Regions from separate parts of the Enterobacter sp. PL_is511 genome, predicted to be linked through region 4. Evidence: predicted binding sites of a transcription regulator. Region 4 holds the regulator's gene; each other region holds the start of a gene.
What was found. The regulator CRP, encoded in region 4, controls carbon source genes, mostly activating them, when cyclic AMP is high. The targets are predictions, from matches to a motif close to ATGTGANNNNNNTCACAT.

Region 1 (8,143 bases), on a different contig from region 4:
CGTTAATCACGCCCGGCGGCAGAAGATCGCCAACGATTTCCATCAGCAGCAGCACCGAGAGCGGCGTCAGACGCGCCGGTTTCAGCACAATACAGTTCCCGGCCGCCAGCGCGGGCGCCATTTTCCAGCTCGCCATCAGTAGCGGGAAGTTCCACGGAATAATTTGCCCGACGACGCCCAGCGGCTCGTGGAAGTGATACGCCACGGTGTCGCTGTCTACCTCGCTTATTCCACCCTCCTGAGCGCGAATACAGGAGGCAAAATAGCGGAAGTGGTCGATGGCCAGCGGCACGTCAGCCGCCATCGTTTCGCGGATAGGCTTGCCGTTATCCCAGGTTTCCGCCGTCGCCAGCAGCTCAAGATTTTGCTCCATCCGGTCGGCGATTTTGAACAAAATGGCCGCGCGGTCCTGAACGGAGGTATGAGCCCATTTCTCTTTCGCTTTGTGCGCCGCATCCAGCGCCAGGTCGATATCGCGCTTGCCGGAGCTGGCAATCTCACACAGCGGCTGGCCGGTAACCGGGGTCAGGTTGGAATAGTATTCGCCGTCGACGGGAGCGACCCAGTCGCCGCCAATAAAGTTGTCATAACGGGGCTTCAGCTTGAGGGGAAAACCATACTCGCCGGGCTGGATACGCGATGAGGGAGGATTGTTTGTCATGACCGTCTCCTTGCTGTTGGTGTACAACAAGGGTAGTTCCGGCTGGCGATTTTCTCGCCAGCCGGTAACGGTGTTTACGACGGAGGTCACGGAGTTTCAGGAAATAGCAACGAATCTCGCAATAAATGATCGTTACCGCGACGGCGGGTAAAGCCGATGCGGTTGAAATACTCCAGGATCTGAATCGCCAGCTTGCGGCCCACGTTCAGCCGGTCGCGGAAATCGGCCGCGCAGGTGGAGCCCCGCGCCTGATCCAGCTCGCGGATCAGGTTGGCAAACGCCACAATGCGATCGTTACGGTAATAACGATCTTTCACGATCGCGACTATCAGTCCCTGCTGCGCCGCATGGCGCAATACCTGACGCATCACCTGTTCATCGGTGTTGGTTTCGCGAGCCAGATCGCGAACCCACCACGGCTCATCACCAAACAGCGTGGCGACTTTTTGCCATATCGCCTCTTGCTCTGCGGTGAACCCGGCCTTGTGATCCGGCAGATGCAGCCAGCCGTGGTGGCTTTTAATCACCCCGCTTTCGCGCATGTTTTCAATCAGCAGCAGCACCAGCGCGTCGTCTTCCATCGGCAACGCCATGCGTCGCAGACGCTCACGGCCCGGGCCTGGCTCGTCCTGATGCTGTTCATGGTACGTCGCCAGCGTATTCAATATCTTACGCTGCCAGTGTGCCGCAACCGGGGCATTAAGCAGACTGTTTCCAGCCTGAATAAAGCCCGGCTGCCGGGTCAGCTGGATTAGGCCTTCCTCGCTCAGCTGGCGTGCCCATGCAAAATCACGCAGACTTACCGCGCCGCGATCGAGATGTACCCGCAGCGCGGCGTTATCATCGCTGGCCAGCGCCAGCGCGGCCAGCCACTGCAGATATTCAGGTTTACGCTTGCCGCGTCGCGGTGGATTCAGCGCGACGACCCGCGCCCCGGCCAGCGTTTCCCGCGCGGAAATATCACGCAGTACCAGACGATCGTTGTCTGCCAGCCAGAGCGGGGAATCGAATACCAGTTCGGCAAGGTCGTTTTCCAGCAGCGACACGCGCCCGGTGATATGGCTGGCCGCGTGGTGAATATGCAGCGGCTGCCACTGGGTCAGCGGCATGTGTGTCTGCAGGGAGACAATCACGCGTTCAGACGGTTCCGGCGGGGCATCGGCCAGCAGCCAGTCTCCGCGATTAAGCTGCTCTTTTTCCGCATCCCCGGCAATGTTCAGCGCGATACGCTGTCCGGCACGGGCACGTTCAGCGGGCTGGTTTTGCGCGTGCAGCCCGCGCACGCGCATCGGTTTGTTCACGCCCGTCAGCCAGAGCGAATCTCCCACGCTGACTTCACCACTCAGCGCCGTGCCGGTAACCACCAGACCCGCGCCTTTGACGGTAAACGCCCGATCAATCGCCAGACGGAAGCGGTGATGGCTGGCGTGATTGCGCGACGAAAGCTGCTGTAAGTGGTGGCGAAGTTCCTCGATACCCCGCCCTTCTGTCGCCACGGTGACAAAAAGCGACGCGTCGGCAAAACCATACTCCCGTAAGGTCGCCTGGACCGTTTCGCGCACCTCGCGGACGCGTGCGTCATCCACGCGATCGGCTTTGGTCAGCGCCACGGTCAGCTGCGGGTTGCCGGTCAGCTGTAGGATCGCCAGGTGCTCACGGGTTTGCGCCATGACGCCATCATCGCAGGCCACCACCAGCAGGGCATGATCGATGCCCCCCACTCCCGCCAGCATGTTGGACAGAAACTTTTCATGCCCCGGAACATCTATAAAGCCCAGCACGCGGCCATCAGGCTGGGGCCAGTAGGCATAGCCAAGATCGATGGTCATGCCGCGCTTTTTCTCTTCCGGCAGGCGGTCGGCGTTAATGCCAGTAATCGCCTGCAGCAACGTGGTTTTTCCGTGGTCGACATGACCGGCGGTGGCAATAATCATTTCAACAACATCTCCAGAAATCGCTCTTCATCTTCAAGGCAGCGCAGATCCAGCCACATTCGGCCGTCGTAAATCCGCCCGATAACCGGCGCAGGCAGGCCACGCCAGCGCGACGACAGGGCGTCAAGATGGCTGCCGCGCCCGTCACGCGGGGTGAACGTGAGTGCTTCACTCGGCAGCCTGTCCACCGGCAGCGAACCGCTGCCAATCTGCGACTGGCAGGGCTCAATGCGAACGTCAAAATCGGGGTAGTGCGGGGCAATGCGCGGCAGCAGCAGTTCGGCCTGGGCGCGAATCGAGGCGGCATCGCGGCTTAACAGGCGCAGCGTGGGCAGGCGGTCGGCCAGTTTTTCCGGATGGAGATAGAGCCGCAGCGTCGCCTCCAGCGCGGCAAGCGTCATTTTATCGGCGCGCAGGGCGCGCTTGAGCGGATGCTGCTGCAGCTGCGCAATCAGCTCGCGCTTGCCGACGATAATCCCGGCCTGCGGCCCGCCAAGCAGCTTGTCACCAGAAAAGCTGACCAGGCTAACGCCCGCCGCAATCATCTCCTGCGGCATCGGCTCTTTCGGCAGCCCGTAAAGACTCAGATCCACCAGCGAGCCGCTGCCAAGATCGGCAATTACCGGGATATCCAGCTCACGCCCGATTTCCGCCAGCTCCGCCTCGTCAACCGTTTTGGTGAAGCCTTCAATATGGTAATTACTGGTGTGGACCTTCATCAGCAGGGCGGTATTTTCATTCACCGCCGCGCGATAATCTTTCGCATGGGTGCGATTGGTGGTGCCCACTTCATGTAGCGTGCAGCCTGCCTGGCGCATCACGTCCGGGATACGAAACGCTCCGCCAATCTCCACCAGCTCGCCGCGGGAAACCACCACCTCTTTGCCGCTGGCGGTGGCCGCCAGCATCAGCAGCACCGCGGCGGCGTTGTTATTCACAATGCAGGCATCTTCCGCGCCGGTCAGCTGGCACAGCAGCTCCGCCAGCGCCCGGTCGCGGTGCCCGCGTCCGGCGCCGTCCAGATCGTACTCCAGCGTCACGGGCGCTCGCATGGCCTGCACAACCGCCTCGACAGCCTCTTCTGCCTGCTGCGCGCGGCCCAGGTTGGTATGCAGTACGGTACCGGTCAGGTTTATCACCGGGCGTAACGCGCTTTGCGCTTTCTCATCCAGCCGGCGTTCAACTTCCTGCTCCCACGCCGCGCACCAGTCGGGCAAGGCGTTTTCTGACTGAATAGCGCATCGGGCTTCGTCCTGAAGCAGGCGTAACATCTCCACCGTCGCGGTATGGCCGAAGCGCTCAACAACAGCATGAATGCGGGGCTCGCGAAGAAGTCGGTCGATAGCGGGGATCTGGCTGTACAGCAAATGATGAGTAGTCATGAAAGCGCCTGGCGAGTAAATATCTTCCCCCCTCCCGACGGGAGAGGGAGTTAACATGTGGAGGGATTGTACCGCCTCCGACGCCGAAGTGTTATAACCCGCGTCAAGCCTTTGGCGGTTCGGTACGGGCAAAGCTCTCGCGGCTAAACAGCGTGTCTGCCAGTTTCACCAGCAGCGGACGGTCGACGCACCAGCCCGGGGAGACGCGGCGGAAGTTGAGATAGCCGATGGCGCAGGCGATGGCGATGGTCCCCAGGTTCAGGCTGTCGGGGTGAATCTTACCCTCCCGGATAAGCTGCTCGCACCTGTCCAGGCTGCGGCTGATTTTTTCCCGCTGGCGTAACAGTTCCGTTTCCGACTGCTGGGCGGCGGGTCTGGCCTGTTCCCGTACGGAGGTTAACGCCGCATCCATAATGCCATCGGCCAGGGCTTCGATTTGCTTCACTGCCAGCGCCGCTTTTGGGTCAGCCGGCAGCATGGCCGGGGCAACGCCCAGCAGCTCGATATACTCGGCAATTATCGGGGAATCGAACCAGTATTCGCCCTCGTCCGTCACCAGCGCCGGGACTTTCCCCAGCGGGTTGTACTGCGCAACGCCGTTTTCCGCGTTGTAGGGCTGTTCATTCACGAATTCAAATTCAATCCCCTTCTCCAGCAGGAGAATCGAGATCTTTCGCACGAAGGGACTGGTGTAGCTACCGATGAGTTTCATTGCCTGATCCTTGATGCCGGAAAAAAGTCAGTATGGATCAAGCGATGAAAAAAGGGCAGGTCTGCGTGTCGCATTCCTGCCCTGGAAGGATTAGTGATCGAGGTAGAGGTAGTGCATCCAGCTGGTCATACGGAGCAGCACTTTACGCATGACCGAGACGTGGGCGAAGTGGTCCGAATAGACCGCCACCTGGGCAAAAATACCGTCTGGCAGCGCATCGACCTCCGCGTTAGGGTTCAGCTCAATGATGGCCTGCACACCATCACTACCCGGAGTGACCGTCAGCGACTGCAGCGCGCCCTGCGCCTGATAGGTCCCCCCCGGCACCACCGGCAGAATACTGGTGAGCTTCCCGGAGAACACCTGGCCCGGCAGCGCGTTAAACACCACTTCCGCTTCATCACCCGGCTTCAGACGCAGCAGCGAGTTCTGACGGAACTGGGCCACAATCTGACGCTTCTGTTCAGGAATAAAGACCATCACCGGGCGCAGAGGCAGCGCGGCGGCATAGGTTCCCGGACGGATCAGCACCTGGGTGATGTAACCATTGCTTGGTGCACGCACCACGGTCTGATCCAGATTGTATTTGGCTTCGGCAAGCTGGGCGCGTAAGGAGGCAATCTGCGACTGTTCACCGTTCACCATGCTGTCTAACTGGCTTTGGATCTGCACCTGTTCAGCCACGGAGCCTTTCACCAGCGCATCCTGCGCCAGATAGTTCTGCCGCGCGTTGTCGATATCGCTTTCAGAGAACGGATTCACCTTCGCCTGGCTGCCTTTCAGGTAGCGCTGATAATCTTTATAGAGGCGATCGCGTTCAGCGGAGACGCGCGTGGTATTGGCAACGGCTTCCGCCAGCTGCGCTTTCAGATTATCGATATTGTGCGTCGCGGTTACCAGGTCGGCCTGAAGTCTGTCGACGCGTGCCTGGTAGCGGCCAGGATCCAGTTTAAATAACACTTCGCCTTTTTTAATGAGCTGATTATTTTTATCGGTCACTTCGCTGACCACACCGGTCACCTGCGGCGTGATTGGAATAGAAATAACCGCTTTTTGCGCCGTAAAGGTATACGGGTGGTTATAGTTCATTAACAGAATAAGTCCGGCAACAATAAATACGCCGCCTAATGTTGCGGTGGCAAGCGTCCACTGGTTGACCGGAATTCGGAATATTTTAAAGATGGCCCAGGCAAATGCCACGTAGGTCAAAATAATCAACAGATCCATGATTAGCGCTCCAGCGTGTTCTTATCAGCAGCAGGCTTTACCGCGGCCAGCTTTTGTTCGAGTTCCGCCACGCGTTTGGCGAGCGCATCCATGCCCGGGACCTCATCAGGCTTTGTAATGTGGTTTTGCATACCCCAGCCACGATCTTCGCGGTACAGGGTGGCCCAAATCCACAGGAACGGCCAGATGGCATGGAGCGTAAACAGGCTAATCCACCCTGCCGTGTGAATTGCATCGGCATGCGGATGGTTACGCTTTTTGGCCATATTGTAAGGGATGTCATGAATGGCGATGATTCCGTAAAACAGAACCAGAAATACAAAAATCAATACGCCCAGCGCAAAATAGTTGAGAAACATATTCTCCTCACTTAAACAACGTCAACTCATTAAATTAATAAAACGGTACGCAACCTAATTAATTTTTATAAACACGGGGTTGTGTTCATTATTCCCAGGGCCGGGAAGTATGTATTTTTATAATATCTCCATGCAAGTTTATAAGCGTGTCAAAATATATCCTGAATAATAATAGACTTAACCTTACAATATGAGCGTAATCCACCTTTTAACTTTTCGCCATACCACACATGAAAAGTGGTTTTTTAGCTTATCGTGTCGCGCAATATCATCCTGGCGCTGAATCGCGAATCAGAGTTTGCCGCCGATCACAGCCGGAGAAATCCGCATAAAAATATTTTGTGAAATCAGTCACAATCCAGAAACAAACACATAAAATCAAAATGTGACAAACATCACGAAAAGGGGTGGTTTTTGCCGTATTTCTCGCCATCGTATTTTTTTTGCACACCTGTTTTGTGATTAAGATCACCTCATTGATGTCCACACCCCCTACATTTACGTGACATGCGTCACACAAATTTTCGCTGTCTGGACAGTTGAACGATTCAGTGCCAGATTTCACAGCATCAGAACAGGGTCCGGCTACCTCTGCCGCCTCATTAACAATAAACCTCGGGCCGCAAGCCTAAGCGTAAACAGAAGAAGGGGTGTTTTATGTCATCCGATTTCAAGATCAAAGTTCAAAGCTTTGGTCGTTTCCTCAGCAACATGGTGATGCCAAATATCGGCGCGTTTATCGCGTGGGGTATCATCACCGCATTGTTCATTCCGACAGGGTGGTTGCCTAACGAAACGCTGGCGAAACTTGTTGGCCCAATGATTACCTATCTCCTGCCGCTGCTCATCGGTTTCACCGGGGGTCGTCTGGTGGGCGGTGACCGTGGTGGCGTCGTGGGTGCTATCACCACCATGGGTGTTATCGTCGGTGCGGATATGCCGATGTTCCTCGGGGCGATGATTGCCGGTCCTCTGGGCGGCTGGGCGATTAAGAAATTCGACGTCTGGGTTGATGGTAAGATCAAATCCGGCTTCGAAATGCTGGTGAACAACTTCTCTGCGGGCATCATCGGGATGATCCTCGCCATTCTGGCGTTCCTCGGCATCGGTCCTGCGGTTGAAGTGCTGTCTAAAATTCTGGCGGCAGGCGTTAACTTCATGGTTGCGCACGACATGCTGCCGCTGGCGTCTATCTTTGTTGAACCGGCGAAAATCCTGTTCCTGAACAACGCCATCAACCACGGCATCTTCTCGCCGCTGGGTATTCAGCAGTCTCACGATCTCGGCAAGTCTATCTTCTTCCTGATCGAAGCCAACCCAGGCCCAGGTATGGGTGTTCTGCTGGCGTATATCTTCTTTGGCCGCGGCAGCGCAAAACAGTCTGCTGGCGGTGCGGCGATCATCCACTTCCTGGGCGGTATCCACGAAATTTACTTCCCGTACGTGCTGATGAACCCACGTCTGATCCTGGCCGTTATCCTCGGCGGTATGACCGGTGTGTTCACCCTGAGCGTGCTGGGCGGTGGTCTGGTTTCTCCAGCCTCTCCGGGGTCTATCCTGGCGGTACTGGCGATGACGCCAAAAGGCGCTTACTTCGCGAACCTCGCGGCTATCTTTGCGGCAATGGCCGTCTCCTTCGTGGTCTCTTCTATCCTGCTGAAAACCAGCAAAGTGAAAGAAGATGATGACATCGAAGCCGCAACCCGTCGTATGCACGACATGAAAGCCGAATCCAAAGGCGCGACGCCACTGGCAGCCGGTGATGTCTCTAACGACCTGAGCCACGTGCGTAAAATCATCGTTGCCTGCGACGCCGGTATGGGTTCCAGCGCAATGGGTGCAGGCGTGCTGCGTAAGAAAGTGCAGGA
Region 2 (8,143 bases), on a different contig from region 4:
ATCTGAATCAACAGCAGGGTGTTATCCACGCTTTTCAGCTGCGGACTGATGCCCGCGGGCTGCAGGAAGTGTCGCCAGATATCCAGACGACTGCGCTGAACCGGGTAAATCAGCAGCGTTTCCGTCGCCAGGTCTTCCGGCGTGATGCGCGTTTTCGCCGCCAGCGGATGATCCGGTGCCAGTACCAGGCGTACTTCATAATCAAACATCGGCGAATAGTGCAGGCCGCTGCGCGGCAGAATGTCGGACGTCATCACCAGATCCAGCTCGCCCTGCTGCAGCGACGGCTGCGGGTCGAACGTCACGCCGGATTTGAAGTCCATCTCCACCTGCGGCCACTTCTGGCGGAAGTTCTCAAGCGCGGGGGTCAGCCACTGAATACAGCTGTGGCACTCAATGGCGATACGCAGCGTGGTCTGCTGTGGTTCGTTACACGCCTGCAGCGCGCTGGCGATTTGCGGCAGGACCTGATTCGCCAGCTGCAACAGAATCTCACCTTGCGGCGTAAAGCGCAGGGGCTGGCTCTTACGCACAAAAAGACGGAAGCCGAGGCGTTGTTCCAGATCGCTGAACTGGTGAGAAAGGGCGGACTGGGTCTGGTGCAGCGTGGCAGCCGCAGCCGCGAGCGAGCCGCAGTTCCGCAACGCTTGTAGCGTTTTCAGGTGTTTTATCTCGATCATGAAAGTCCTTCACTTCGCCATGAACATATTGCGCTTGAGGAATATACAGTAACTGCCAATTATGGATGTGTAAACATCTGGACGGCTAAAATCCTTCGTCTTTTAAATTTATGGTGCGTTGGCTGCGTTTACCCACCCCGGTCACTTACTCATGTAAGCTCCCGGGGATGAGCAAACTTGCCGCCTTCCCTAAATTCAAAATCCAAAGGATTTACAATTAATTAGAGGAAGAAAACATGACAATCCGCAATCACACTCTCGGTTTCCCTCGCGTTGGCCTGCGCCGCGAACTGAAAAAAGCGCAAGAAAGCTACTGGGCGGGTAACAGCACCCGTGAAGAACTGCTGGCGGTGGGACGCGAGCTGCGCGCCCGTCACTGGGAGCAGCAGAAACAGGCGGGCATTGACCTGCTGCCGGTGGGCGATTTCGCCTGGTACGACCATGTTCTGACGACCAGCCTGCTGCTTGGCAACGTGCCGGCTCGTCATCAGAACAAAGATGGATCGGTAGATATCGATACCCTGTTCCGCATTGGCCGTGGCCGTGCGCCAACGGGTGAGCCAGCGGCAGCGGCGGAAATGACCAAGTGGTTCAACACCAACTATCACTATATGGTGCCGGAGTTCGTGAAAGGTCAGGAGTTCAGGCTGACCTGGACGCAGCTGCTGGATGAAGTGGACGAAGCGCTGGCGCTGGGTCATCAGGTGAAGCCCGTATTGCTGGGGCCAGTCACCTACCTGTGGCTGGGTAAAGTAAAAGGCGAACAGTTTGACCGCCTTAGCCTGCTGAAGGACATTCTGCCGGTCTACAAACAGGTGCTGATTGAGCTGGGCAAACGCGGCATTCAGTGGGTGCAAATCGACGAGCCGGCGCTGGTGCTCGAACTGCCCAAGGTTTGGCTCGATGCCTTCAAACCGGCGTATGACGCGCTGGCGGGGCAAGTGAAGCTGCTGCTGACCACCTATTTCGAAGGCGTTACGCCGAACCTGAACATCATTACCGCGTTGCCGGTTCAGGGCCTGCACGTTGACCTCGTACACGGTAAAGACGATGTGGCGGAGCTGCATAAGCGCCTGCCTGTGGACTGGCTGCTTTCCGCCGGGCTGATTAACGGTCGTAACGTCTGGCGCGCCGATCTCACCGGGAAATACACCCAGATTAAGGACATCGTCGGCAAACGTGAGCTGTGGGTGGCTTCGTCCTGTTCCCTGCTGCACAGCCCGATCGATCTGAGCGTGGAGACTCGCCTGGATGCCGAGGTGAAAAGCTGGTTTGCCTTCGCCCTGCAAAAATGTGAAGAGCTGACGCTGCTGCGCGATGCGCTGAACAGCGGCGACACGGCGGCGATCGCCGAATGGAGCGCACCGATCCAGGCGCGTCGTCACTCGGCGCGCGTGCACAACCCGGCGGTGGAAAAACGTCTGGCGGCCATCACCGCCCAGGACAGCCAGCGTCAGAGCTCGTATGAAGTCCGCGCTGAAGCGCAGCGTGCCCGCTTCAACCTGCCTGCGTGGCCGACCACCACCATCGGTTCCTTCCCACAAACCACCGAAATCCGTGGCCTGCGTCTGGATTTTAAAAAGGGCAATCTGGATGCGAATCACTACCGCACCGGTATCGCCGAACACATCAAGCAGGCGATTATCGAGCAGGAACGTCTGGGTCTGGACGTGCTGGTGCACGGTGAGGCCGAGCGTAACGACATGGTGGAATACTTCGGTGAGCATCTCGATGGCTTCGTGTTTACCCAAAACGGCTGGGTGCAGAGCTATGGCTCCCGCTGCGTGAAGCCACCGGTGGTTATCGGTGACGTCAGCCGCCCGGAAGCGATCACCGTGGAGTGGGCGAAATACGCGCAGTCCCTCACGGACAAGCCGGTGAAAGGCATGCTCACTGGTCCGGTGACCATTCTTTGCTGGTCCTTCCCGCGTGAAGACGTGACCCGTGAAACCATCGCCAAACAGATTGCCCTGGCACTGCGTGATGAAGTGGCGGATCTGGAAGCAGCAGGCATTGGCATTATTCAGATTGACGAACCGGCCCTGCGCGAAGGTCTGCCGCTGCGCCGCAGCGACTGGGATGCCTACCTGCAGTGGGGTGTGGAAGCGTTCCGCATCAACGCCGCGGTGGCGAAGGACGACACCCAGATCCACACCCACATGTGTTACTGCGAATTTAACGACATCATGGATTCGATTGCCGCGCTGGACGCCGACGTGATCACCATTGAGACGTCGCGCTCAGACATGGAGCTGCTGGAGTCGTTCGAAGAGTTCGAGTACCCGAACGAAATCGGGCCGGGCGTGTACGACATTCACTCCCCGAACGTGCCGAGCGTGGAGTGGATTGAAGCCCTGCTGAAAAAAGCTGCCCAGCGCATTCCGGCCGAGCGCCTGTGGGTGAATCCGGACTGCGGCCTGAAAACCCGCGGCTGGCCGGAGACGCGTGCGGCGCTGGCGAACATGGTGAAGGCAGCACAGAACTTGCGTCAGGCATAATTGTGACGCGCGATGGCCGGGTGCCAGCCCGGCCTTATCGTACTTAGCTCAGGTCTGCGCCGTTGCTGGCAATCACTTTTTGGTACCACCAGAAGGAGTCTTTTTTCAGCCGTTTCAACGTACCGTTGCCTTCATCGTCCTGATCGACATAGATAAAACCGTAGCGTTTGGACATCTGCGAGGTGCCCGCGCTGATGATGTCGATACAGCCCCACGTGGTGAACCCCATCACCTCCACGCCTTCATTAATCGCGGCCAGCGTTTGCGCGAAGTGCGCGCGGAAATAGTCGATTCGATAGCTATCGTGGATCCTGCCGTTTTCGACCACATCCTTCGCGCCCAGACCGTTTTCAACGATAAACAGCGGCTTTCGGTAACGGTCATACAGCTCCAGCAGCGAGATTTTTAACCCAAGCGGATCAATCTGCCATCCCCATTCGGACGCAGGCAGATACGGGTTTTTCACACCGAGAACGGTATTCCCGGGAATGCGTTCGGCGTCAGGCTGAGTGGATTCGGTCATCGACATGTAATAGCTGAAGGAGACGAAATCGACGGTATGCGCCTTTAAAATACGCCGATCGTCAGGGTGCATTTCAATATGGATATTTCGTCGTTCCAGATCGCGCAGGATCAGCGGCGGATAGTCGCCAAATACCTGCACGTCAGCATAAAAATAGTTTTCCAGGTTTTTCTTCAGCGTGGCTTCAACGTCTTCCGGACGGCAGCTGTGCGGATAGGTCGTCAGTTTGGTCAGCATACACCCGACCTGGCTGCCCGGAATTTTGGCGTGGCAGTCTCGGGTGACCAGTGCAGACGCGACAAACTGATGATGCAGACCCTGATAGATATCCTGTTTCGCGTTGCCCGGCGCGCTTTTCTCTTCGCGAATGCCCGCGGTCGTAAAGGGATGGCGGTGAATACTGTCTATTTCATTGAAGGTTAGCCAGTAATGCACCAGCTCTTTGTAGCGGTCGAAACAAACATTGCTGAAGCGAACGAAGGCATCGACCACATTACGATGCACCCAGCCGTTATATTTTTCGCTCAGCGCCAGCGGCATTTCGTAGTGGGAAAGGGTGACCAGCGGCTCGATGTTATGACGACGCAGCTCGCGGAACAGTTCTTCATAAAACTGCAGCCCGGCCTCGTTTGGCGCGGCGTCCTCTCCGGTCGGGAAAATACGCGACCAGGCAATGGATACGCGCAGCACCTTAAAACCCATCTCAGCAAACAGCGCGACGTCGTCTTTATAGTGGTGATAAAAATCGATGCCGCGGCGTTTCGGGTACAGCGCATCATTTTTACCTTCAAACGCGTCGCGGATATTCTCGTCCGTCAGGGCCATATGGCCGCTGTAATCTTTCACGGTGAGGTTGGGTTTCCAGGCGACAGCGTCAGCAACGGACGGCCCTTTGCCGTCCACGCTCCATGCGCCTTCGGCCTGGTTGGCGGCAATCGCGCCGCCCCATAAAAAACCGTGTGGAAACGCGAGGGAATAGTCCATAACACGTACTCCTTATGCGTCATGATGATGGGAAAGGCTTACCCTTTTTTACCACCGTACTGACGGAACCACGTAAGCATCCGCTGCCATCCATCTTTCGCCGATTCAGCGTGATAGCTCGGACGATAGTCGGCGTTAAACGCATGCCCGGCATCCGGGTAAACTACAATCTCCGCCTTCGCATTTGCCGCGCGGAGCGCATGGCGCATGGTTTCTACCGAATCCAGCGAAATACCGGTGTCCTGACCGCCGTAAAGCCCTAACACGGGGGCATTCAACTCGGTGGCGATATCAACCGGATGTTTCGGTGAATTCAGCGTTTTTTCACCCACCAGTTTGCCGTACCAGGCGACAGCGGCTTTGAGCTGCGGGTTATGCGCGGCATACAGCCAGCTAATGCGTCCGCCCCAGCAGAAACCGGTGACCAGCAGACGATGGGGATCGCCCCCGTTGCGCGCCGCCCAGCTGGCGACGTGATCGAGATCGGCCAGCACCTGCGCGTCCGGGACTTTGCTGACCAGGTTGCTGAGCAAGGTGGGAATATCGCTGTAGTCGTTCGGATCGCCCTGACGGAAGTAGAGCTCTGGCGCAACGGCCAGATACCCTTCCAGCGCCAGCCGGCGGCAGAGGTCGCGAATGTGTTCGTGAACACCAAATATCTCCTGAATCACAATCACGATGGGCAGCGGGCCGTCTGCCGATTTTGGTCGTGCGTGATAAGCAGGCATATTCTCCCCCTGCGAGGGAATAGAGGTCTCACCCGCCGTGATGGCGTCTTCAGACGTTGAGACGATGGTTGAGGCATGCGGGGCCGCAGCAGGTGCAAAACCGGTTTTTTCAGTCATGGCATTCTCCGTACCAATCAGTTAGCGCAAAGGTAAATATAGACACCAGGTTAACAACTCACAGTGCCTTAAACGGTCTATCTTTTGTGCAGCACCTGACGATATAACTTGTTAATGTGATGTAAATCACTTTTTGGTGGAAATTCAATGCAATCATTTTCATTCATGGTGAGATGTGTCACGAAATTATGCTTACTGCTTCTGTAAAGTACCGTTTTACTTCTTCTGACTAACCGACCCACAGAGGAGTCACCTATGTCTAAGTCTGATGTTTTTCATCTCGGCCTCACTAAAAACGATTTACAAGGGGCTACGCTCGCTATCGTCCCTGGCGATCCTGAGCGTGTGGAAAAGATCGCCGCGCTGATGGATAAGCCGGTCAAGCTGGCTGCCCATCGTGAGTTCACCACCTGGCGCGCAGAGCTGGATGGCAAAGCGGTGATCGTGTGCTCTACCGGTATCGGTGGTCCGTCTACGTCTATTGCTGTTGAAGAGCTGGCGCAGCTGGGCATTCGTACTTTCCTGCGTATCGGTACCACCGGCGCTATCCAGCCGCACATCAACGTCGGCGACGTGCTGGTCACGACCGCGTCCGTCCGTCTGGACGGTGCAAGCCTGCACTTTGCACCGATGGAATTCCCGGCAGTGGCGGATTTCGAGTGCACCACCGCGCTGGTTGAAGCCGCGAAATCCGTGGGCGCAACCACCCACGTGGGCGTAACCGCCTCTTCCGACACCTTCTACCCGGGCCAGGAGCGTTACGACACCTTCTCTGGCCGCGTGGTAAGCCGCTTCAAAGGCTCCATGGAAGAGTGGCAGTCAATGGGTGTGATGAACTACGAAATGGAATCCGCCACGCTGCTGACCATGTGCGCAAGCCAGGGTCTGCGTGCCGGTATGGTGGCGGGCGTTATCGTCAACCGTACCCAGCAGGAGATCCCGAACGCCGAAACCATGAAGCAGACCGAAAGCCATGCAGTGAAAATCGTGGTCGAAGCCGCGCGTCGCCTGATCTAGTCCCCTCCTTTCGAAATCAAAGGCCGGCACGTTCGGCCTTTATTTTTTGCGTAGCGCCTCGCAGGAAAACCCTTTCAAACTGGACGTTTATACAGCACAATCTTATTTTGTGCGGGTAATACGTTGATGCAGGGGGCATTGTGGATATCTCAATCCTGATTTATGCGGTGATTGCGCTGGTGGGCGTGGCGATAGGCTGGCTCATTTCCAGCTATCAGCATGCACAGCAGAAGGCCGAACAGCTGGCAGAGCGCGAAGAGATCGTCGCTGAATTAAGTGCGGCAAAGCAGCAGCTTGCCCTGAGTGACCACTGGCGCGACGAGTGCGAGCTGCTTAACAACGAGCTGCGCAATCTCCGTGATATCAACACCTCGCTGGAGGCCGATCTCCGCGAAGTGACCACCCGCCTTGAATCCACTCAGCTGCATGCGGAAGACAAAATCCGCCAGATGATCAACAGCGAGCAGCGCCTCAGCGAACAGTTTGAGAACCTCGCCAACCGTATTTTCGAGCACAGCAACCGTCGCGTTGATGAACAGAACCGCCAGAGCCTTAACAGCCTGCTGACGCCGCTGCGTGAACAGCTGGACGGTTTTCGTCGTCAGGTGCAGGACAGTTTTGGTCAGGAAGCCCGCGAGCGGCACACTCTGGCGCATGAGATTCGCAATCTCCAGCAGCTGAATGCCCAGATGGCGCAGGAAGCGGTCAACCTGACCCGCGCGCTCAAAGGGGATAACAAAACCCAGGGCAACTGGGGAGAAGTGGTGCTGACCCGCGTACTGGAAGCCTCCGGCCTGCGGGAAGGATATGAATACGAAACGCAGGTGAGTATCGAAAACGACGCCCGCTCGCGCATGCAGCCGGATGTGATTGTGCGGCTGCCGCAGGGTAAAGATGTGGTGATTGACGCCAAAATGACCCTGGTGGCGTATGAGCGTTACTTCAACGCGGAGGATGACTACACCCGCGAATCGGCGCTGCAGGAGCACATTGCCTCCGTGCGTAGCCACATTCGCCTGCTCGGCAGAAAAGACTATCAGCAGTTGCCGGGTCTCCGCTCGCTGGACTATGTCCTGATGTTTATTCCGGTAGAGCCCGCGTTTCTGCTGGCACTCGACAGGCAGCCTGAACTCATCACCGAAGCGCTCAAAAATAACATTATGCTGGTCAGCCCTACCACGTTGCTGGTGGCGTTACGTACCATTGCGAACCTGTGGCGCTATGAGCACCAGAGCCGCAACGCGCAGCAGATTGCCGATCGTGCCAGCAAGCTGTACGACAAAATGCGCCTCTTCGTGGACGACATGTCCTCAGTCGGGCAGAGCCTGGATCGTGCGCAGGATAACTACCGCCAGGCGATGAAAAAACTCACCTCGGGACGCGGCAATCTGCTGGCGCAGGCCGAATCATTCCGCAGCCTGGGGGTAGAGGTTAAACGCGAGATTAATCCGGAATTGGTGGAACAGGCCACCGCCCAGGACGACGAGTTTCGCCTGCGAGAAGGTGCGGACGAACAAAAGACAAACAGTGAAGACAATACGTTAGCGGTGGATTTATCACCAGACGAGACTCCAGCGCGTTTCTTTCGCGGTGGTT
Region 3 (8,143 bases), on a different contig from region 4:
TCACCGACTTCTCGCCCGGAATTGAAATCTGCTGCTGATGGAACGCGCTCAGCACGCCGAGCGCCATCTGGTCGTTCGCCACCAGCACGGCGGTAAACTGCGCCGTTTCCCGCAGCATTTGCAACGCTCCCGAATAACCGCTTTGCGCATCCCAGTTGCCGCGAATGACCGATGCTGGCTCCAGACCGTAGCCCTTCAGGGTCTCGATCCAGCTTTTCAGCCTCAGCTGCGCCGACACGGAAGACGCCGGCCCCGCCAGCAGGGCAATGTCGCGATGCCCCAGCTCGTAAAGATATTTGACGCTGGCGCGGGTGCCGTCCGCCGGATTAAACGAAACGTTAAACACGGAACTGTACGGGTCAACGTCGAGGAACAGGCAGACAATGTCGTCGTTGTCGGCGGCGATTTTCTGCGCCGCTTCAGCCTCCAGCGGCACGTTGATGATCACTTTGCTCACCAGCTGGGATTTCAGCTCGTTGATGGAGTCCTGGATGCTGTGGTTGACGTTCTCATCAATCATTGAGATCAGTACCTGGTAGCCTTCCACATTGGCATAGCGTTTCACCGCCGCCGCAACCTGCGAAGGCGCGTGCAGCGCCAGCGAAATGGTCACCAGCCCAACGGTCTGGCTCTGCTTGCCCACCAGCTGCTGAGCCAGTCGGTTGGGTACATACCGCAATAACTCTATGGATTTCTCCACCTTGATGCGCGTGGCGTCGGATACATTGGCAGATTTATTCAGTACCCTGGACACGGTCTGATAGGAGACGCCCGCATGGCGTGCCACGTCCTCTAACGTTGCGCTTTTCGACTTCATGGTCCGGTTCCTTATGTTGTTATGCGCTGATTGTAACAGGGGTGCTGAAAAAAAACGCTTACCACCCTCTCGCTGTGGGCATAACACCATCAAAAAGTATGACGCTCACAATGCCATAATTTGTGTCCGATCTCATTACTCGTAACAAAATTGTCTATTTTATTTGCAGTTAATCACACATTTCGGATCGCGCAATTGCCAGTTAACGGGTTTAGGCATTTTATGACAGCGGATTTGTGAACGTATTACAAAACAATAAGAGGGTTACAATGAACACGACGATCCGCTCTGTATCTGTTGCGTTGGCTGCCGCGCTGGCATCGCCTTCGCTGTTTGCAGCGTCTTCAGTACCGATTGATTTTCATGGATATCTTCGCTCCGGCGTGGGCGTCTCACGGGATGGTGGGATGGAGGAGTGGCAAAAAAACAAAATTGGCCGTCTCGGGAACGAGGCCGACACCTACGGCGAGCTGGAGCTGGGCTCCGAGGTATACAAAAAGAACGACGTCAGTTTCTATCTCGACAGCATGGTGAGCATGGTCTCAGACGGCTCCAACGACAATGAAACCACCTTAGATGACGATGCCCAGTTCGGCCTGCGCCAGCTTAACCTGCAGATCAAGGGGCTGATCCCCGGGGATCCCAATGCGGTGATTTGGGGCGGTAAGCGCTACTACCAGCGCCATGACCTGCACATCATTGATACCAAATACTGGAATATTTCCGGCTCCGGTGCGGGTATCGAGAACTACACGCTTGGCCCGGGCGCAGTCTCCGTTGCGTGGATCCGCGGCGATGCCAACGACGTGGACTACCGCGTGGATGGCGACAGCGACGTTAACATCAACTACATCGACCTTCGCTATGCGGGCTGGAAGCCGTGGGCGGGCGCGTGGACGGAAGTGGGTATTGATTACGCCATGCCAAACCCGACCAACAAGCAGAAAGAGTACGGCGGACTGTACGAGGCCGATAACGGCGTAATGGTCACCGGTGAGATCAGCCAGGATATGTTTGGCGGCTATAACAAGCTGGTGCTGCAGTACGCCAATAAAGGTCTGGCCCAGAACATGGTGTCACAGGGTGGGGGCTGGTACGACATGTGGAACTACGTGAACGACGCCACCGGCTACCGCGTGATTAACACCGGCTTAATTCCGATTACCGACAAGTTCTCCTTTAACCACGTTCTGACATGGGGCTCGGCAGACGACACCACGCAGTACACGGACAAATCACGCCTGGTATCGCTGGTGGGGCGCGCGCAGTATCAGTTCACCGAGTACGTGCGTCTGATTGGCGAAGTGGGCGGATTCTACCAGGAAGATACTTATACCGACGGCACTAAGTACAAGCAGAGCGGCGAGAAGTACACCCTCGCGCTGGGGCTGGCAGACGGACCTGATTTTATGTCGCGTCCTGAGCTGCGCGTCTTTGCCTCTTACCTGAATGACTCCGAAAAAGGGCAATCCTTCGAAGATGGCACCGCGAATAATACCTGGAACTTCGGTGTGCAGGTCGAGGCCTGGTGGTAAGTCGTAATTTATAATTTGCGTTAATCGTTATCGTATCTCCAGCAACCTGCAGTCTATTTTACTGCTTTGGGATAGCCATTACTTTGGCTATCCCTTTTTTATATTTACTGATTAAAATGTTCGTCTAATAATTTCCGTAATGTATCAGACTGCCTGCCGAATATAGCGTGCACCTGCTGGCCGATAATAATCACCCCCAGCGCCCCCTCATTCTGTATCGCCTGGGAATCGACCTTATTTAAATCTTTTACCGTCACGCGCAGGCGGGTAATACAGGCTTCGACGTGCTCGATATTATCGTCGCCGCCAAATGCCGGAATTAAACGCTGAGTAATTTGACTGTCCATAATACGCCTCTCTGTATGCAGATAAAAAAATGCCTGCTCGGGGAGCAGGCGTTTTGTGCCTTGTTGCCGGGTGGCGCTGCGCTTACCCGGCCTACGGGTTTTGTAGGCCCGTGCAAGCGCAGCGCCGCCGGGCGGTTCTTACGCTTTACGCCTGAGCACCCGACAGTCCCAGGGAAGCAGCACGATATCGCCCGCAGCGGCGGCATCGGTCATGCAGTCGGTATACCCCTGCGGCAGCGTGATGAGCTGCTGCTGGGCCGTGTAGTTCTGCACAAACACCCAGGCGGTTTCGCCATCCGTGCGCGCCGTCGCGACCACGCCCGGCGGGAAATCCCCCTCGACCGCGCGCGGCAGCGCCAGCTCGTCGATAATCCCGGCAAAGAAATCGCGCTGGAACGGCAGATCGTTACGCGACGCCACGTGCCACGCCTTGCCTTTGCCAAAGCGGTTGACCGTCACCGCAGGGCGACCTGCGTAGAAATCATCCCGGTAGGTCGCCAGCGCCTGCGCGGATTCAGTATGGATCAGCTCGCACAGATGCCTGACCTGATACGGCCCCTGCAGGCCCGCCGCATTGCCCGCCAGCCCCTGAACCAGGTTTCGCTCCCCCTCGCCCAGGCAGTCAATCTCTTCCGCCCAGATGCCGAGGAGCTTGCGCAGCGGGCCCGGGAAACCGCCGAGGTGGCAGAGATCGGTCTCATCCACTACCCCGCTCCAGTAGGTCGTCACCAGATGCCCGCCCGCGGCCACAAAGGCTTCCGCCCGCTCGGCGAAACCTTCGCGCACCATGTAGAGCATGGGGGCAATCACCAGCGCGTAGCGGCTCAGATCGCCGTCAGCGTCGATGACGTCGACCGCGATGCCCTTTTCCCAGAACGGACGATAGTGTTCGTTGACGGTTTTTTCGTACTCCAGCCCCATGTTGCGCGGGCCTTCGGCATCGTCCAGCGCCCAGCGGTTTTGCTGGTCAAAGATAATGGCCACGCGCGCGTCGGTGCGGCACCCCACCACCTCAGGCAGACGGGCCAGCATCTCCCCCAGACGCGTCACTTCGCGCCCGACGCGGGTATCAAGATGCCCCACGTGATCGATAATCGCACCGTGGAATTTCTCCACCGACCCGCGGCTCTTACGCCACTGGAAGTACTGCACCGAATCCGCCCCGTGCGCCACCGCCTGAACAGAGGAGAGAATATGCATCCCCGGCTTTTTCAGCTTGCTGGTCGGCTGCCAGTTGGTGGTGCTCGGCGTGGACTCCATCAGCACAAAGGGTTTACCGCCCTTCAGGCTGCGCATCATGTCGTGGTACATGGCGGTATAGCAGGCCAGCTGCGTTTCGTCTTTCTCCTTGTGCCACATCGGGTAGCTGTCCCAGGAGATGAAGTCGATCGCTTTCGCCAGCTGCCAGTAGTCATAATCGTAGAAATACTCCATAAAGTTGGTCGTTACCGGCAGGTCGGCATTGGCGGCCTTCAGCGGCGCCACTTCATGCTGGCAAAAATCGGTGACCTGCGCGGTATTGAAGCGGCGCCAGTCGAGATTCAGGCCGTGAATCGACACTTCCCCCTGCGGCGCGGGGGACTCAATTTGCGACCAGTCGGTGTAGGTATGGCTCCAGAAGGTGCTCCACCACGCATGGTTCAGCGCGTCGAGGGTTTTGTAGCGCGCCTTTAGCCAGTCGCGGAAGCGTTCCTGGCACAGGCTACAGTGGCATTCGCCGCCGTACTCATTGGAGATATGCCAGCCCAGCACCGCCGGATGATGCGAATAACGCGCCGCCAGCAGGCTGTTAATTTTCATCGTCTTTTCGCGGTAAACCGGAGACGACATGCAGTGGTTGTGACGCCCGCCGTGCAGCGCGGGGACGCGGTTGCGTCCGACGCGCAGCACTTCAGGATATTTTTGCGACATCCATGCCGGACGCGCGCCGCTCGGCGTAGCGAGAAATATATGAATGCCCGCCGCATAGAGTTTTTCAATAATGCTGTCCAGCCAGGCAAAATCATATTCCCCTTCCTGAGGCTCCAGTTTCGCCCAGCTAAATATCCCCACCGACATGACATTACATTTCGCCTGCTGCATCATGGCGATATCTTTTTCAATAATACCGGGGTAATTCTCCCATTGCTCCGGGTTATAGTCGGCGCCATGCAATAACGCCGCGACCTTTGGACTTAAAGGCGCAAATTTATTCATATTTAAAACGTCCTGAATGAAGATAAAAACTAGTTAAATACCGTGATTGACGGCAGCACTTTGCCCTGGCAATCAAATAACGCCTGATTCTCACGGGCATTACCCTCTTTCCACTCGTCATGGATATATTTCATGCCGGTTTTGGTGGCCCACGTGGTGCCCGGAACGGCAATCCAGGTCGGTTCCCAGTAAAAGATGCCCTTGCCGCGACGGTCAGGCACATCAATCACGGACTGCATTAAATCGTGAATATAGTCGTACTGACCCTGAACGGTGCCGGGATAGCCGCCGTCCTTTTCCTCTTTAGCCTGGAAGCTGTTCTCGGCGTTATCGCAGTTCTCCAGCGTATAGCCATAGGCCGCTTCCACCACAATCACGTCTTTGTTATAGCGCCTGCTGATGTCATCCATGTTGGTCTTCAGCGCGCTAATCGGGCCGTTCCAGTAGGTGTACATCGACAGGCCGATGATATCGAACGGCACGCCGCGCTTCGTGATTTCATCAAACCACCAGCGGAAGGTGTCATTTTTGGTGCCTTCAGCCAGATGCAGCATGATTTTCACCTGCTCGCCGTCGGTCAGGTTCTCCTTCAGTCCACCAATCGCGGCGTTGAGCAGCCCGGCCAGGCGGTCGAATTCGCCGCCGCCCTGCCCCCAGCTTTTCCCTTCCGGCCACAGCATGCCGCCGTTAATTTCGTTTCCTATCTGCACCATGTCCGGCAATACGCCCTCTTTCTTAAAGCGGGCAATCGTGTCGCGGGTGTAGTCATGAATTGCCGTTTTCAGCTGCGGGTAGCCCATCTTCTCCCAGGCTTTTGGCTTAAACTGTTTGCCCGGATCGGTCCAGAAGTCGCTGTAGTGGAAATCGAGCAGCAGCTTGAGGCCCTGCGCCTTTACGCGCTTCGCCAGCGCGAGGGTGTTTTCGAGATTATTACTGCCGCCGCCGTAGGTGTTGCCGTCGGCATCCTGCGGGTCAACCCACAGGCGCAGGCGCACGGTGTTCACCCCGTTAGCCTTCAGGATCGCAATCGCGTCCTGCTGCTGGCCGCTGTTGTTATAAAATTTGGCGCCGTGCTGTTCCGCTTCCAGCAGCGTCGAAATATCCGCGCCCTTGATAAAGTCCGCGGGCATGGCGTTAAAAGGACGCGTTTTCACCCCGTCCGCCGCAAACGCGCTCGCGGCAAGGCCGCAGGAGAGGCAAACGGCAAGTAAAGCAGGTTTGAGTCTTTTCATGATTATCCTTTGGTACTCCCGGAGGTCAGGCCGGAGACGAAGTATTTTTGTAATGCCAGATAGAGGATCGCTACCGGCACCGCAATCAACACCGCGCCTGCCGCGTAGGTGGTGTAGCTGGCACCCATTTTTTGCGCCACCAGGTTATAGAGCCCGATGGGTAAGGTGTATTTGTCCGGGGTGCGCAGAATCGTGCTGGAGAGGATGAAATCCCCCAGCGGCCCGGTGAAGGAGAACAGCGCCACCACCGCCACAATCGGCTTCGAAAGCGGCATGATAATTTCGATGAAAATCCGGAAATTACTGGCCCCGTCCATGCGCGCGGATTCATCCAGATCTTTCGGGATGGCGTCGAGGTAACCTTTCATCAGGTAGGTATTCATCGGGATCATGCCGCCCACGTAGATCAGCACCAGCGCCAGATGGCTGTTGATGAGGCCCAAAAGCTGCGACAGCACGAAAATGGCAATCAGCGCCGAGAACTGGGGGATCATCTGCAGGAGCAGGAACAGCATCAGCCCGTTCTGGCGTCCCTTAAAGCGAAAGCGCGAAAAGGCATAGGCGGTAAAGCTGACGCTGATGAGGGTCAGTACCATGGTCAGGAAGCTGATTTTCATCGAGTTCCAGTACCAGGTCATGTAGTTCACCTGGCCGTTAAACAGGTCGGCATAGTGCTGCACCGAAAAGTTCTCAGGAATAATTGAGGAGCTGAGCAGGCTATTACCCGCGTTAAACGACGCGCCGACCGTCCACACCAGCGGGTAGATGATAATCGTCGACACCAGCACGATAACCAGCCAGGAGAGCGAGAGGCGTACCCACTTCTCACGTTTAATACTTTGTGATTGAGCCATTGTTACGTCCCTTACGCCATGTCGTCGTTTTTGAAAGATTTGGTGGCGCGGAACTGCCACAGCGCCAGACCGACGACAAAGATCGACAGCAGGATAGTGATGGTCGCCGCAATCGCGTACTGCGACGACGACATGGTGAGCTTGTAGATCCACGACACCAGGATATCTGTCCCACCCGCATTGGACCCCACCACCGCTGGTCCGCCGTTATTGAACAGGTAGATGATGTTGAAGTTATTGAAGTTGAAGGTGTATTGGGTAATCAGTATTGGCGCAATGGAATAAAGCACCAGCGGCAGCGTGATGGTGCGCAGCTTGGTCGCACTGCTGGCCCCGTCCATGGTGGCGGCTTCGTACAGATCGTCAGGGATCGCCTGCAGCACGCCGGTGGTCATAGCAAAAACAAACGGGAAGCCGAGCCAGGTCTGCATCAGGATCAGCGCCGTTTTGGTCCAGAACGGATCGGTCATCCAGGCTTTCGGCGCAATGCCGAAGAAGGCCAGAATGGCGTTGTTTATCACACCGAAAGAGTCATTGAACATTCCGGCAAACACCAGAATGGTGACAAAACCCGGCACCGCCCACGGCAGAATGAAAATGGTGCGGATAAGCGGCTTAAAGCGCAGGTCTTTCTGGTTCACCAGGATAGCCAGCAGCACGCCCACGGTACATTGCAGCGTGGTGGCGAGCAGCGTCCAAACCACCGTCCACTGCAGGACGTCGAAGAAGGTTGAGCGCCAGATGGAGAGCGTGAAAATATTGACGAAGTTCTTAAACCCAACCCAATCCACCAGCTTAGCCGGCGGCGTGTGGTAAAGATTGTAGTTAGTAAAGGCGATGGCAAAACCGAACAGGATCGGGAAAACCACCACAAACACCAGCAGAATAAAGCCCGGCGTGATCATCAGATACGGAAAGCCGTCGCTTAGCAGCATCTGATACTGCTTACGCACGCTGTTTAGCCCCAGCCCTTCATCACGTTTTCGACCGTTAACCCAGGCATCGCGCATCGACAGGTAATACACCATCACGCCAAAGGCGGCGATCAGTACGCTAATGATCCCTTCTGCCAGCAGGAAGATGGAGTTATCCCGCGGCACTTCCTCCCCCAGCGTCACCAGCCCCCAAAGCCCTTCGCGCAGGAAATCGGCAAAAACGCCGA
Region 4 (8,143 bases):
GCATTGATTACCCCTGGCTACTGGCCATGCTGCAGGGCTCGTTTATTTCGCACATGAATACGTTAGTCGTGCCGGGCGGAAAAATGGGGCTGGCGATGGAGCTCATCATGACGCCGCTGGTGGAGCGACTGATGGAAGGGAAGCAGATCGCGTGAACATGTTCCCTCTCCCTGTGGGAGAGGGTTAGGGTGAGGGCATCAACACGCACGATGCCCCAATAATTAAGCCTCGATCACTTCATACGAATGCGTGATTTTTACCGCTTTCTCCAGCATTAACGCCACAGAGCAGTACTTCTCCGCAGACAGATCCACCGCACGCGAGACCGCTGCGTCCTTCAACTCTTTACCGGTGACCACAAAGTGCAGATTAATATGGGTGAACAGGCGTGGCGCCTCTTCGCGACGTTCTGACGTGAGTTTAACCTCACAATCCGTCACGTCATGACGACCTTTTTGCAGAATCGACACCACGTCAATGGCGCTGCATCCCCCTGCCGCCATCAGCACCATTTCCATTGGGCTTGGCGCTTTATCGCCGGAGTTACCGTCCATCAAAATCTGGTGTCCTGACGCGGACTCGCCCAGGAACGTTAAACCTTCAACCCATTTCACGCGCGCTTGCATATTCTTAAACTCCAACGTTGCATTTTTGGTGACAGATTACGCGTGCGTTACATTTCTCGCAATGGAAGGCGACCTGCATCATGCTGAAGCGAGACACCAGGAGACACGCGGCGAAAGCTATGCTAAAACACTCTGGATGCTACAGTAATACATTGACGTTACACATGTATGCAGAGGACATCAAACTTTACTGGCTGCGAAACGTTACGGTAGCCGACTTCCCAGGGTATGGGTAAGAATTCGATTGCAACCCCAGAGTCCGGATGCATCTGATGACTCTGGTGACAGCTTATAACAGAGGATAACAGCGCATGGTGCTTGGCAAACCGCAAACAGACCCGACTCTCGAATGGTTCTTGTCTCATTGCCACATTCATAAGTACCCATCAAAGAGCACGCTGATTCACCAGGGTGAAAAAGCGGAAACGTTGTATTACATCGTTAAAGGCTCGGTGGCAGTGCTGATCAAAGATGAAGAAGGGAAAGAGATGATCCTTTCTTATCTGAACCAGGGCGATTTCATCGGTGAACTGGGCCTGTTTGAAGAGGGCCAGGAACGTAGCGCCTGGGTTCGTGCAAAGACAGCATGTGAAGTGGCTGAAATTTCTTACAAGAAGTTCCGTCAGCTGATTCAGGTTAACCCTGACATCCTGATGCGTCTTTCTTCCCAGATGGCGCGCCGTCTGCAGGTCACCTCAGAGAAAGTGGGCAACCTCGCCTTCCTGGACGTGACAGGCCGTATCGCACAGACCCTACTGAACCTGGCGAAACAGCCAGACGCTATGACCCACCCGGACGGCATGCAAATTAAAATTACCCGTCAGGAAATTGGTCAGATCGTCGGTTGCTCCCGTGAAACAGTGGGCCGTATCCTGAAAATGCTGGAAGATCAAAACCTGATCTCTGCCCACGGTAAAACCATCGTGGTTTACGGAACGCGTTAATTCCGCTTAAACGGCGTGCCATCGCAAGGTGTCACGCCGTTTTTGTCTCTACTCCCCATGTGGCGCAGGCTGATCTATCACCCGGAAGTTAACTACGCACTGCGACAAACGCTGGTGTTGTGTCTTCCTGTGGCCATAGGCCTGATCCTCGGACATCTTCAGCAAGGTCTGCTGTTTTCCCTCGTGCCTGCCTGCTGCAACATCGCCGGTCTGGACACGCCGCATAAGCGCTTTTTCAAACGCCTGATTATCGGCGGCTGCCTGTTTGCGGGCTGTAGCCTCGCCGTACAGCTTTTACTGGCTCGTGATATTCCGCTGCCGCTGATCCTGACCGTGCTGGCGATGACCCTCGGCGTCACGGCGGAAATCAGTTCTCTGCACGCCCGCCTGCTTCCCGCGTCGCTGATTGCGGCCATTTTCACGCTGAGCCTCGCCGGGAATATGCCGGTGTGGGAGCCGCTGCTGATCTACGCCCTGGGGACATTATGGTACGGCCTGTTTAACTGGTTCTGGTTCTGGCTGTGGCGGGAGCAGCCGCTGCGTGAATCCCTGAGCCTGCTCTATGTGCAGCTTGCGGATTACTGCGAAGCCAAATACACCCTGCTGACCCAGCATACCGATCCGGAAAAATCCTTACCGCCCCTGCTGACGCGCCAGCAGAAGGTGGTGGATCTGATAAGCCAGTGCTATCAGCAGCTGCATATGCTCGCCGCCAACAAGAACCACGAATACAAACGGCTGCTGCGCACCTTCCAGGTAGGCCTGGATCTGCAGGAGCATATCTCCGTAAGCCTGCACCATCCGCAGGAGGTGCAAAAGCTGGTCGAGCGCAGCCACGCCGAAGCGGTGATCCGCTGGAACGCGCAGACCGTCTCGGCACGTCTGCGGGTGCTGGCAGACGATATTCTTTACCACCGCTACCCCACACGCTTTAACATGGAAAAACAGCTGGGCGCGCTGGAGAAAATCGCCCGTCAGCATCCGGATAACCCGGTCGGCCAGTTTGCCGCCTGGCACTTCAGCCGCATCGCCCGCGTGCTACGCACCCAGCGCCCGCTCTATCCGCGCGATCTGATGGCGGATAAGCAAAAACGCCTGCCGTTATTGCCCGCGCTCAGGAGCTATCTGTCGCTTAAATCGTCCGCCCTGCGCAACGCCGCACGAATTAGCGTGATGCTCAGTACCGCCAGCCTGATGGGCATGGCGCTGCATCTGCCGAAACCCTACTGGATCTTAATGACCGTGCTGTTTGTCACCCAGAACGGCTATGGCGCCACGCGGGTGCGTATTCTGCATCGGGCGGGCGGCACCATGGCCGGGCTGATCATTGCGGGCGTGACGCTGCACTTCCACGTGCCGGAAGGCTACACCCTGGCAGGGATGCTGGCGATCACGCTGGTGAGCTACCTGATTATCCGCAAAAACTACGGCTGGGCGATGGTGGGCTTCACGGTGACGGCGGTATACACCCTGCAGCTGCTCACGCTCAATGGCGAACAGTTTATTGTCGCCAGGCTGATTGATACCCTGATCGGCTGCCTGATTGCCTTTGGCGGCATGGTCTGGCTGTGGCCGCAGTGGCAAAGCGGGCTGCTCAGGCAGAACGCCCACGACGCGCTGGAAGCCGACCAGCAGGCCATTCGCCTGATCCTGAGCGACGACCCGCAGCCCTCCCCGCTGGCGTATCAGCGCATGAAGGTCAACCAGGCGCACAACGCCCTGTTTAACTCGCTCAATCAGGCGATGCAGGAGCCGGGCTTTAACTCGCACTATCTGGCCGATATGAAGCTCTGGGTGACGCACAGCCAGTTTATCGTCGAGCACATTAACGCCATGACCACGCTGGCGCGCGAGCACACGATGCTCACGCCGGATCTGGCGCAGCGCTATTTGCAGTCGTGTGAAATTGCGTTGCAGCGGTGTCAGCAGCGTCTGGAGTATGACTCGCCGGGTGAGTCGGGGGATTCAAATATTCTGGAAGCGCCGGAAACGCTGACCCACGGCCCAATGAGCACCCTGGAACAGCATTTACAGCGCGTGCTGGGGCATTTGAACACCATGCACACCATTTCGTCGGTGGCATGGCGTCAGCGTCCGCATCATGGGGTTTGGTTAACGCGCGTGCTGAAACGAACGCCGTACTAATTCTGCTGGACGATCTTCCCAACCGCCGCGGCAAAGCGGGTTAATCCGTCTTCAATATCCTTATCTTCCACCACCAGCGACGGCGCAAAGCGCATTACGTCCGGCCCGGCGTTGAGCACCATCACCCCTTCGCGAGCGGCGGCGTGCAGGAAGTCGCGCGCGCGGCCCTTATACTGCGGCTTCAGCTCGGCACCAATCAATAACCCCATCCCGCGGATCTCGCTGAACACATCGTACTGCTCGTCAATCTTTTGCAGGTGTTTTACGAACAGCTCGCGCTTCGCGCTGACGCCGTTCAACACCTCTGGCGTGTTGATGATGTCGAACGCGGCACCCGCCACGGCGCTCGCCAGCGGGTTACCGCCGTAGGTGGAGCCGTGAGAGCCAACGTGGAACGCGGAGGCGATCTCCTGCGTCGTCAGTACCGCACTCACCGGGAAACCGCCGCCGAGCGCTTTCGCGCTGGTCAGAATATCCGGCGTCACGCCGTAGTGCATATAGGCGAACAGATCGCCGGTACGCCCCATTCCGCACTGCACTTCATCAAAGACCAGCAGCGCCTGATGCTCGTCGCACAGTTCGCGCAGCCCTTTCAGGAATTCCGGGGTTGCCGCCGTCACGCCGCCTTCACCCTGGATCGGCTCAACGACTATCGCGCAGGTATGGTCGTCCATCACCGCCTTCACCGCGTGCAGATCGTTAAACGGCACGTGGACGATATCAGCCGGTTTCGGGCCAAACCCGTCGGAATACTTCGGCTGGCCGCCAACGGAGACGGTAAAGAAGGAGCGTCCGTGGAAGGCATTGTGGAAGGCGATGATTTTGGTTTTGTACGGGCTGTGGCGCGTTGTGGCGTAGTAGCGCGCCAGCTTAAAGGCGGTTTCGTTGGCTTCTGTGCCGGAGTTCATAAACAGCACGCGCTCGGCGAAGGTGGCATCGATGATCTTACGACCCAGGCGCAGCGCCGGTTCGTTGGTGAACACGTTGCTGGTGTGCCACAGGGTTTCGCCCTGGGTTTTTAGCGCCTCCACCAGCGCGGGATGGCAATGACCCAGCGCCGTGACCGCAATACCACCCGCGAAATCCACATACTCTTTACCCTGCTGATCCCAGACGCGGCTGCCCTTTCCCTTCACTGGGATAAACTCAGCCGGTGCATAAATCGGCAGGATCACTTCATCGAAAGTCGCGCGGGTAATTGCTGGTTGTTCAGTTGCCATGTCATGCCCATCCATTTTATGTCACATTGATAGTGAAAATATAATCACAAAATATGCATAAAAAATCACAACAAGGCAACAGTTATTCAGCGATGGAGGAAATTTGCCAGCAGCGCATGGCCCTGCTCGCTGAGGATGCTTTCCGGATGAAACTGCACGCCTTCGAGGTCCCATTCGCTGTGACGAATCCCCATGATCTCCTGCGTATCGCTCCAGGCCGTCACCTCAAAGCAGTCGGGCAGCGTCGACGGGTCAATGACCAGGGAATGGTAGCGCGTCACGGTTAACGGATTATTGAGCCCCGTGAACACTCCGGTGCCCGTGTGGGTGACCGGCGAGGTTTTACCGTGCATCACTTTGGCAGCGCGCACGATGGTGGCACCAAACGCCTGGGCAATCGCCTGATGGCCCAGACAGACGCCCAGGATCGGCAGCCTGCCGGCATAGTGCTGGATCACATCCAGAGAAATACCCGACTCCGAGGGGGTACACGGCCCCGGAGAAATCACGATTTTCTGTGGAGCCAGCGTCTCGATATCGGCGAGATCGATCTCGTCGTTGCGACGAACAACCACCTCGGCACCCAGTTCGCAAAAATACTGGTAAAGGTTCCAGGTGAAGGAATCGTAGTTATCAATCAGCAGAATCATGGCGGCTCCCGAAAAAAATGCCGCCCTATTCTACTCAGATTCCCGCGCTTCGCTCACTACTTTGGCAAAGATAGCGTTTAGCGCGGATAAATCACCCGTTGCGCCGCTGCGGTTAGCCGCCACCCACTGCTCGGGATCGATATCGCGCCAGTCCAGCGCGTAGCCCGCGTGGAGCGCCAGCTGCTCGAAGAAAACGCGTTGGGCAATACCGTTGCCGCGCATGAAGGGATGCAGCATGTTGATTTCGCAGTAATAGTGGCTAACCCGGTCAACAAACGCCGCTTTCTCAAGACCCACAAGATATTTTTCGCTTTCCAGCGCCGCCATCAGCTCGTTACCCATCTTTTCGATGTATTCGAAATGGCAGAACGGAATGTCACCCTTGAAAATATCGTCGGTACGGAGTTCGCCTGCCCGCTTCATCTCGCTGCGGTACAGATGGCGATGAATAAGGCACAGATGGGGCAGCCCAGGCGCGGAAGGCCCAAGCTCCAGCGTCTCAATGTGGGGTTCCGAGGGACCATTACCTTTTTCAAGGAGACAACTGGCCTGTAAATTGACGTTACGCTGCTGTTCCCAGAGACGGGATTTTTGCTTGTCGGTGAGTTTTTTCACTTAACGCCTCCCTGAATAGTCCGTTTGCCACAAGTATAAGCAGCAAAACGCGCTTTCGCAGGGAGGGCGACATCACGCGGGCAGGAGAGCCCGCGTTCAGAAGAATTACGGCAGAACTTTTGCGGAGAGGATAACCACCGGTTTTGACGGCACATTCTGATACGGACCGACGTCGTGAGTAGGCACCTGAGAAATCTTGTCAGCCACATCCATCCCTTTCACGATTTTACCGAACACCGCATAGCCGAAGTCACGCTGACCGTGGTCGAGGAAGGCGTTATCCGCCACGTTGAGGAAGAACTGGCTGGTCGCGCTATCTTTGTCTGCGGTACGCGCCATGGAGATGGTGCCGCGCTTGTTCAGCAGGCCGTTGTCCGCTTCGTTTTTAATAGGCGGGTTCGGCTGCTTCTGCTGCATCTGCTCGTTGAAGCCGCCGCCCTGCACCATAAAGCCAGGGATCACGCGGTGGAAAGTGGTGTTGTTATAGAAACCACTGTTCACGTAGTCGAGGAAGTTTTTCACAGAAACCGGAGCTTTCTGGCTATTCAGTTCCAGCTCAATGTTCCCGGCGGAGGTGGTCAGCAGAACGTGAGGGTCCCCTTTGGCTGCCAGCGCAGCAGGGGAAACGGCAGAAAGAGCAAACACAGCTGCGACAGCCGCCAGTGTTGATTTGAGCATGAGAATTCCTTAACAAAGCGCAGTATAAAAAGCGAATGGCTTGATTCTAAAGAGCAGTATGAACGGAGACCAGCCTTTTACCTAATTTTACGAAATTGAAACAGTTGTAACCACGCAAACGGTTGGCTTTAGCGCCATTTTGTGTGATCAGGATCACACAAAAACATGCAATGAAGTTCTAATTTCTCTTAAAAGATATGAATAGATCACTTTAATGTCTAAAATCTGCCCGCTCTCAGCGCCCCCTGGGCGCTTTTCTTTTTCTGAACAGGCCAGACATGACTAACAGCAATCGCATCAAGCTCACATGGATCAGCTTCTTCTCCTACGCCCTGACCGGCGCGTTGGTGATCGTCACCGGGATGGTGATGGGGAATATCGCAGACTACTTCCAGCTGCCCGTTTCCAGCATGAGTAATACCTTCACCTTCCTCAACGCAGGGATCCTGATCTCTATTTTCCTGAATGCCTGGCTGATGGAAATCGTGCCGCTGAAAACCCAGCTGCGTTTTGGCTTTGTGCTAATGGTCGCCGCCGTGGCGGGCCTGATGCTGAGCCACAGCATCGCCCTGTTCTCCGCCGCGATGTTCGTGCTTGGTCTGGTCAGCGGGATCACCATGTCGATCGGTACGTTCCTGATTACCCATATGTATGAAGGCCGCCAGCGCGGCGCGCGCCTGCTGTTTACCGACTCCTTCTTCAGCATGGCCGGAATGATTTTCCCGATGGTCGCGGCCGTTCTGCTGGCGCGCAGCATTGAGTGGTACTGGGTCTATGCCTGCATTGGGTTGGTCTACGTTGCCATCTTCATTCTGACCTTCGGCTGCGAGTTCCCGGTGCTGGGCAAGAAAGCGCAAACCACCGCAGAACCCGTCGCGAAAGAGAAGTGGGGCATCGGCGTGCTGTTCCTCTCCATCGCCGCCCTGTGCTATATCCTGGGCCAGCTGGGCTTTATCTCCTGGGTACCGGAATACGCCAAAGGTCTGGGCATGAGCCTGAACGATGCGGGTCAACTGGTGAGCGATTTCTGGATGTCTTACATGTTCGGCATGTGGGCGTTTAGCTTCATCCTGCGCTTCTTCGACCTGCAGCGCATTCTGACCGTGCTGGCGGGCCTGGCGACCATGCTGATGTATCTGTTCATCAACGGTTCGCCGGAACATATGCCGTGGTTCATTCTGACCCTGGGCTTCTTCTCCAGCGCGATCTACACCTCGATCATCACCCTGGGCTCTCTGCAGACCAAAGTGGCCTCGCCGAAGCTG

Region 1: AC0TN7_RS05405 (PTS mannitol transporter subunit IICBA) is a predicted target of CRP. The motif match lies at 6,732-6,749, and genes of this name have one in related genera.
Region 2: udp (uridine phosphorylase) is a predicted target of CRP. The motif match lies at 5,645-5,662, and genes of this name have one in related genera.
Region 3: AC0TN7_RS19275 (maltoporin) is a predicted target of CRP. The motif match lies at 979-996, and genes of this name have one in related genera.

What each region holds. Positions count from the first base shown of each region.
Region 1 covers NZ_JBVPGP010000018.1:65,984-74,126, forward strand. Annotated here, with positions in the region: gene aldB (aldehyde dehydrogenase AldB) at 1-661, opposite strand, end outside; gene selB (selenocysteine-specific translation elongation factor) at 748-2,595, opposite strand; gene selA (L-seryl-tRNA(Sec) selenium transferase) at 2,592-3,977, opposite strand; gene AC0TN7_RS05390 (glutathione S-transferase) at 4,081-4,689, opposite strand; gene AC0TN7_RS05395 (HlyD family secretion protein) at 4,780-5,916, opposite strand; gene AC0TN7_RS05400 (DUF3302 domain-containing protein) at 5,919-6,275, opposite strand; gene AC0TN7_RS05405 (PTS mannitol transporter subunit IICBA) at 6,933-8,143, shown strand, end outside.
Region 2 covers NZ_JBVPGP010000015.1:58,768-66,910, forward strand. Annotated here, with positions in the region: gene metR (HTH-type transcriptional regulator MetR) at 1-680, opposite strand, end outside; gene metE (5-methyltetrahydropteroyltriglutamate--homocysteine S-methyltransferase) at 917-3,178, shown strand; gene AC0TN7_RS03100 (glycoside hydrolase family 1 protein) at 3,222-4,685, opposite strand; gene AC0TN7_RS03105 (dienelactone hydrolase family protein) at 4,724-5,530, opposite strand; gene udp (uridine phosphorylase) at 5,786-6,547, shown strand; gene rmuC (DNA recombination protein RmuC) at 6,688-8,143, shown strand, end outside.
Region 3 covers NZ_JBVPGP010000024.1:810,960-819,102, reverse strand. Annotated here, with positions in the region: gene AC0TN7_RS19280 (LacI family DNA-binding transcriptional regulator) at 1-817, opposite strand, end outside; gene AC0TN7_RS19275 (maltoporin) at 1,087-2,352, shown strand; gene AC0TN7_RS19270 (PTS sugar transporter subunit IIB) at 2,457-2,699, opposite strand; gene AC0TN7_RS19265 (beta-galactosidase) at 2,838-4,895, opposite strand; gene AC0TN7_RS19260 (glycoside hydrolase family 53 protein) at 4,925-6,127, opposite strand; gene AC0TN7_RS19255 (sugar ABC transporter permease) at 6,130-6,981, opposite strand; gene AC0TN7_RS19250 (carbohydrate ABC transporter permease) at 6,993-8,143, opposite strand, start outside.
Region 4 covers NZ_JBVPGP010000014.1:142,834-150,976, reverse strand. Annotated here, with positions in the region: gene AC0TN7_RS02655 (phosphoribulokinase) at 1-155, shown strand, start outside; gene AC0TN7_RS02650 (OsmC family protein) at 222-626, opposite strand; gene crp (cAMP-activated global transcriptional regulator CRP) at 938-1,570, shown strand; gene AC0TN7_RS02640 (YccS/YhfK family putative transporter) at 1,628-3,715, shown strand; gene argD (bifunctional acetylornithine/succinyldiaminopimelate transaminase) at 3,712-4,935, opposite strand; gene pabA (aminodeoxychorismate synthase component 2) at 5,022-5,585, opposite strand; gene AC0TN7_RS02625 (putative adenosine monophosphate-protein transferase Fic) at 5,616-6,200, opposite strand; gene ppiA (peptidylprolyl isomerase A) at 6,306-6,878, opposite strand; gene tsgA (MFS transporter TsgA) at 7,157-8,143, shown strand, end outside.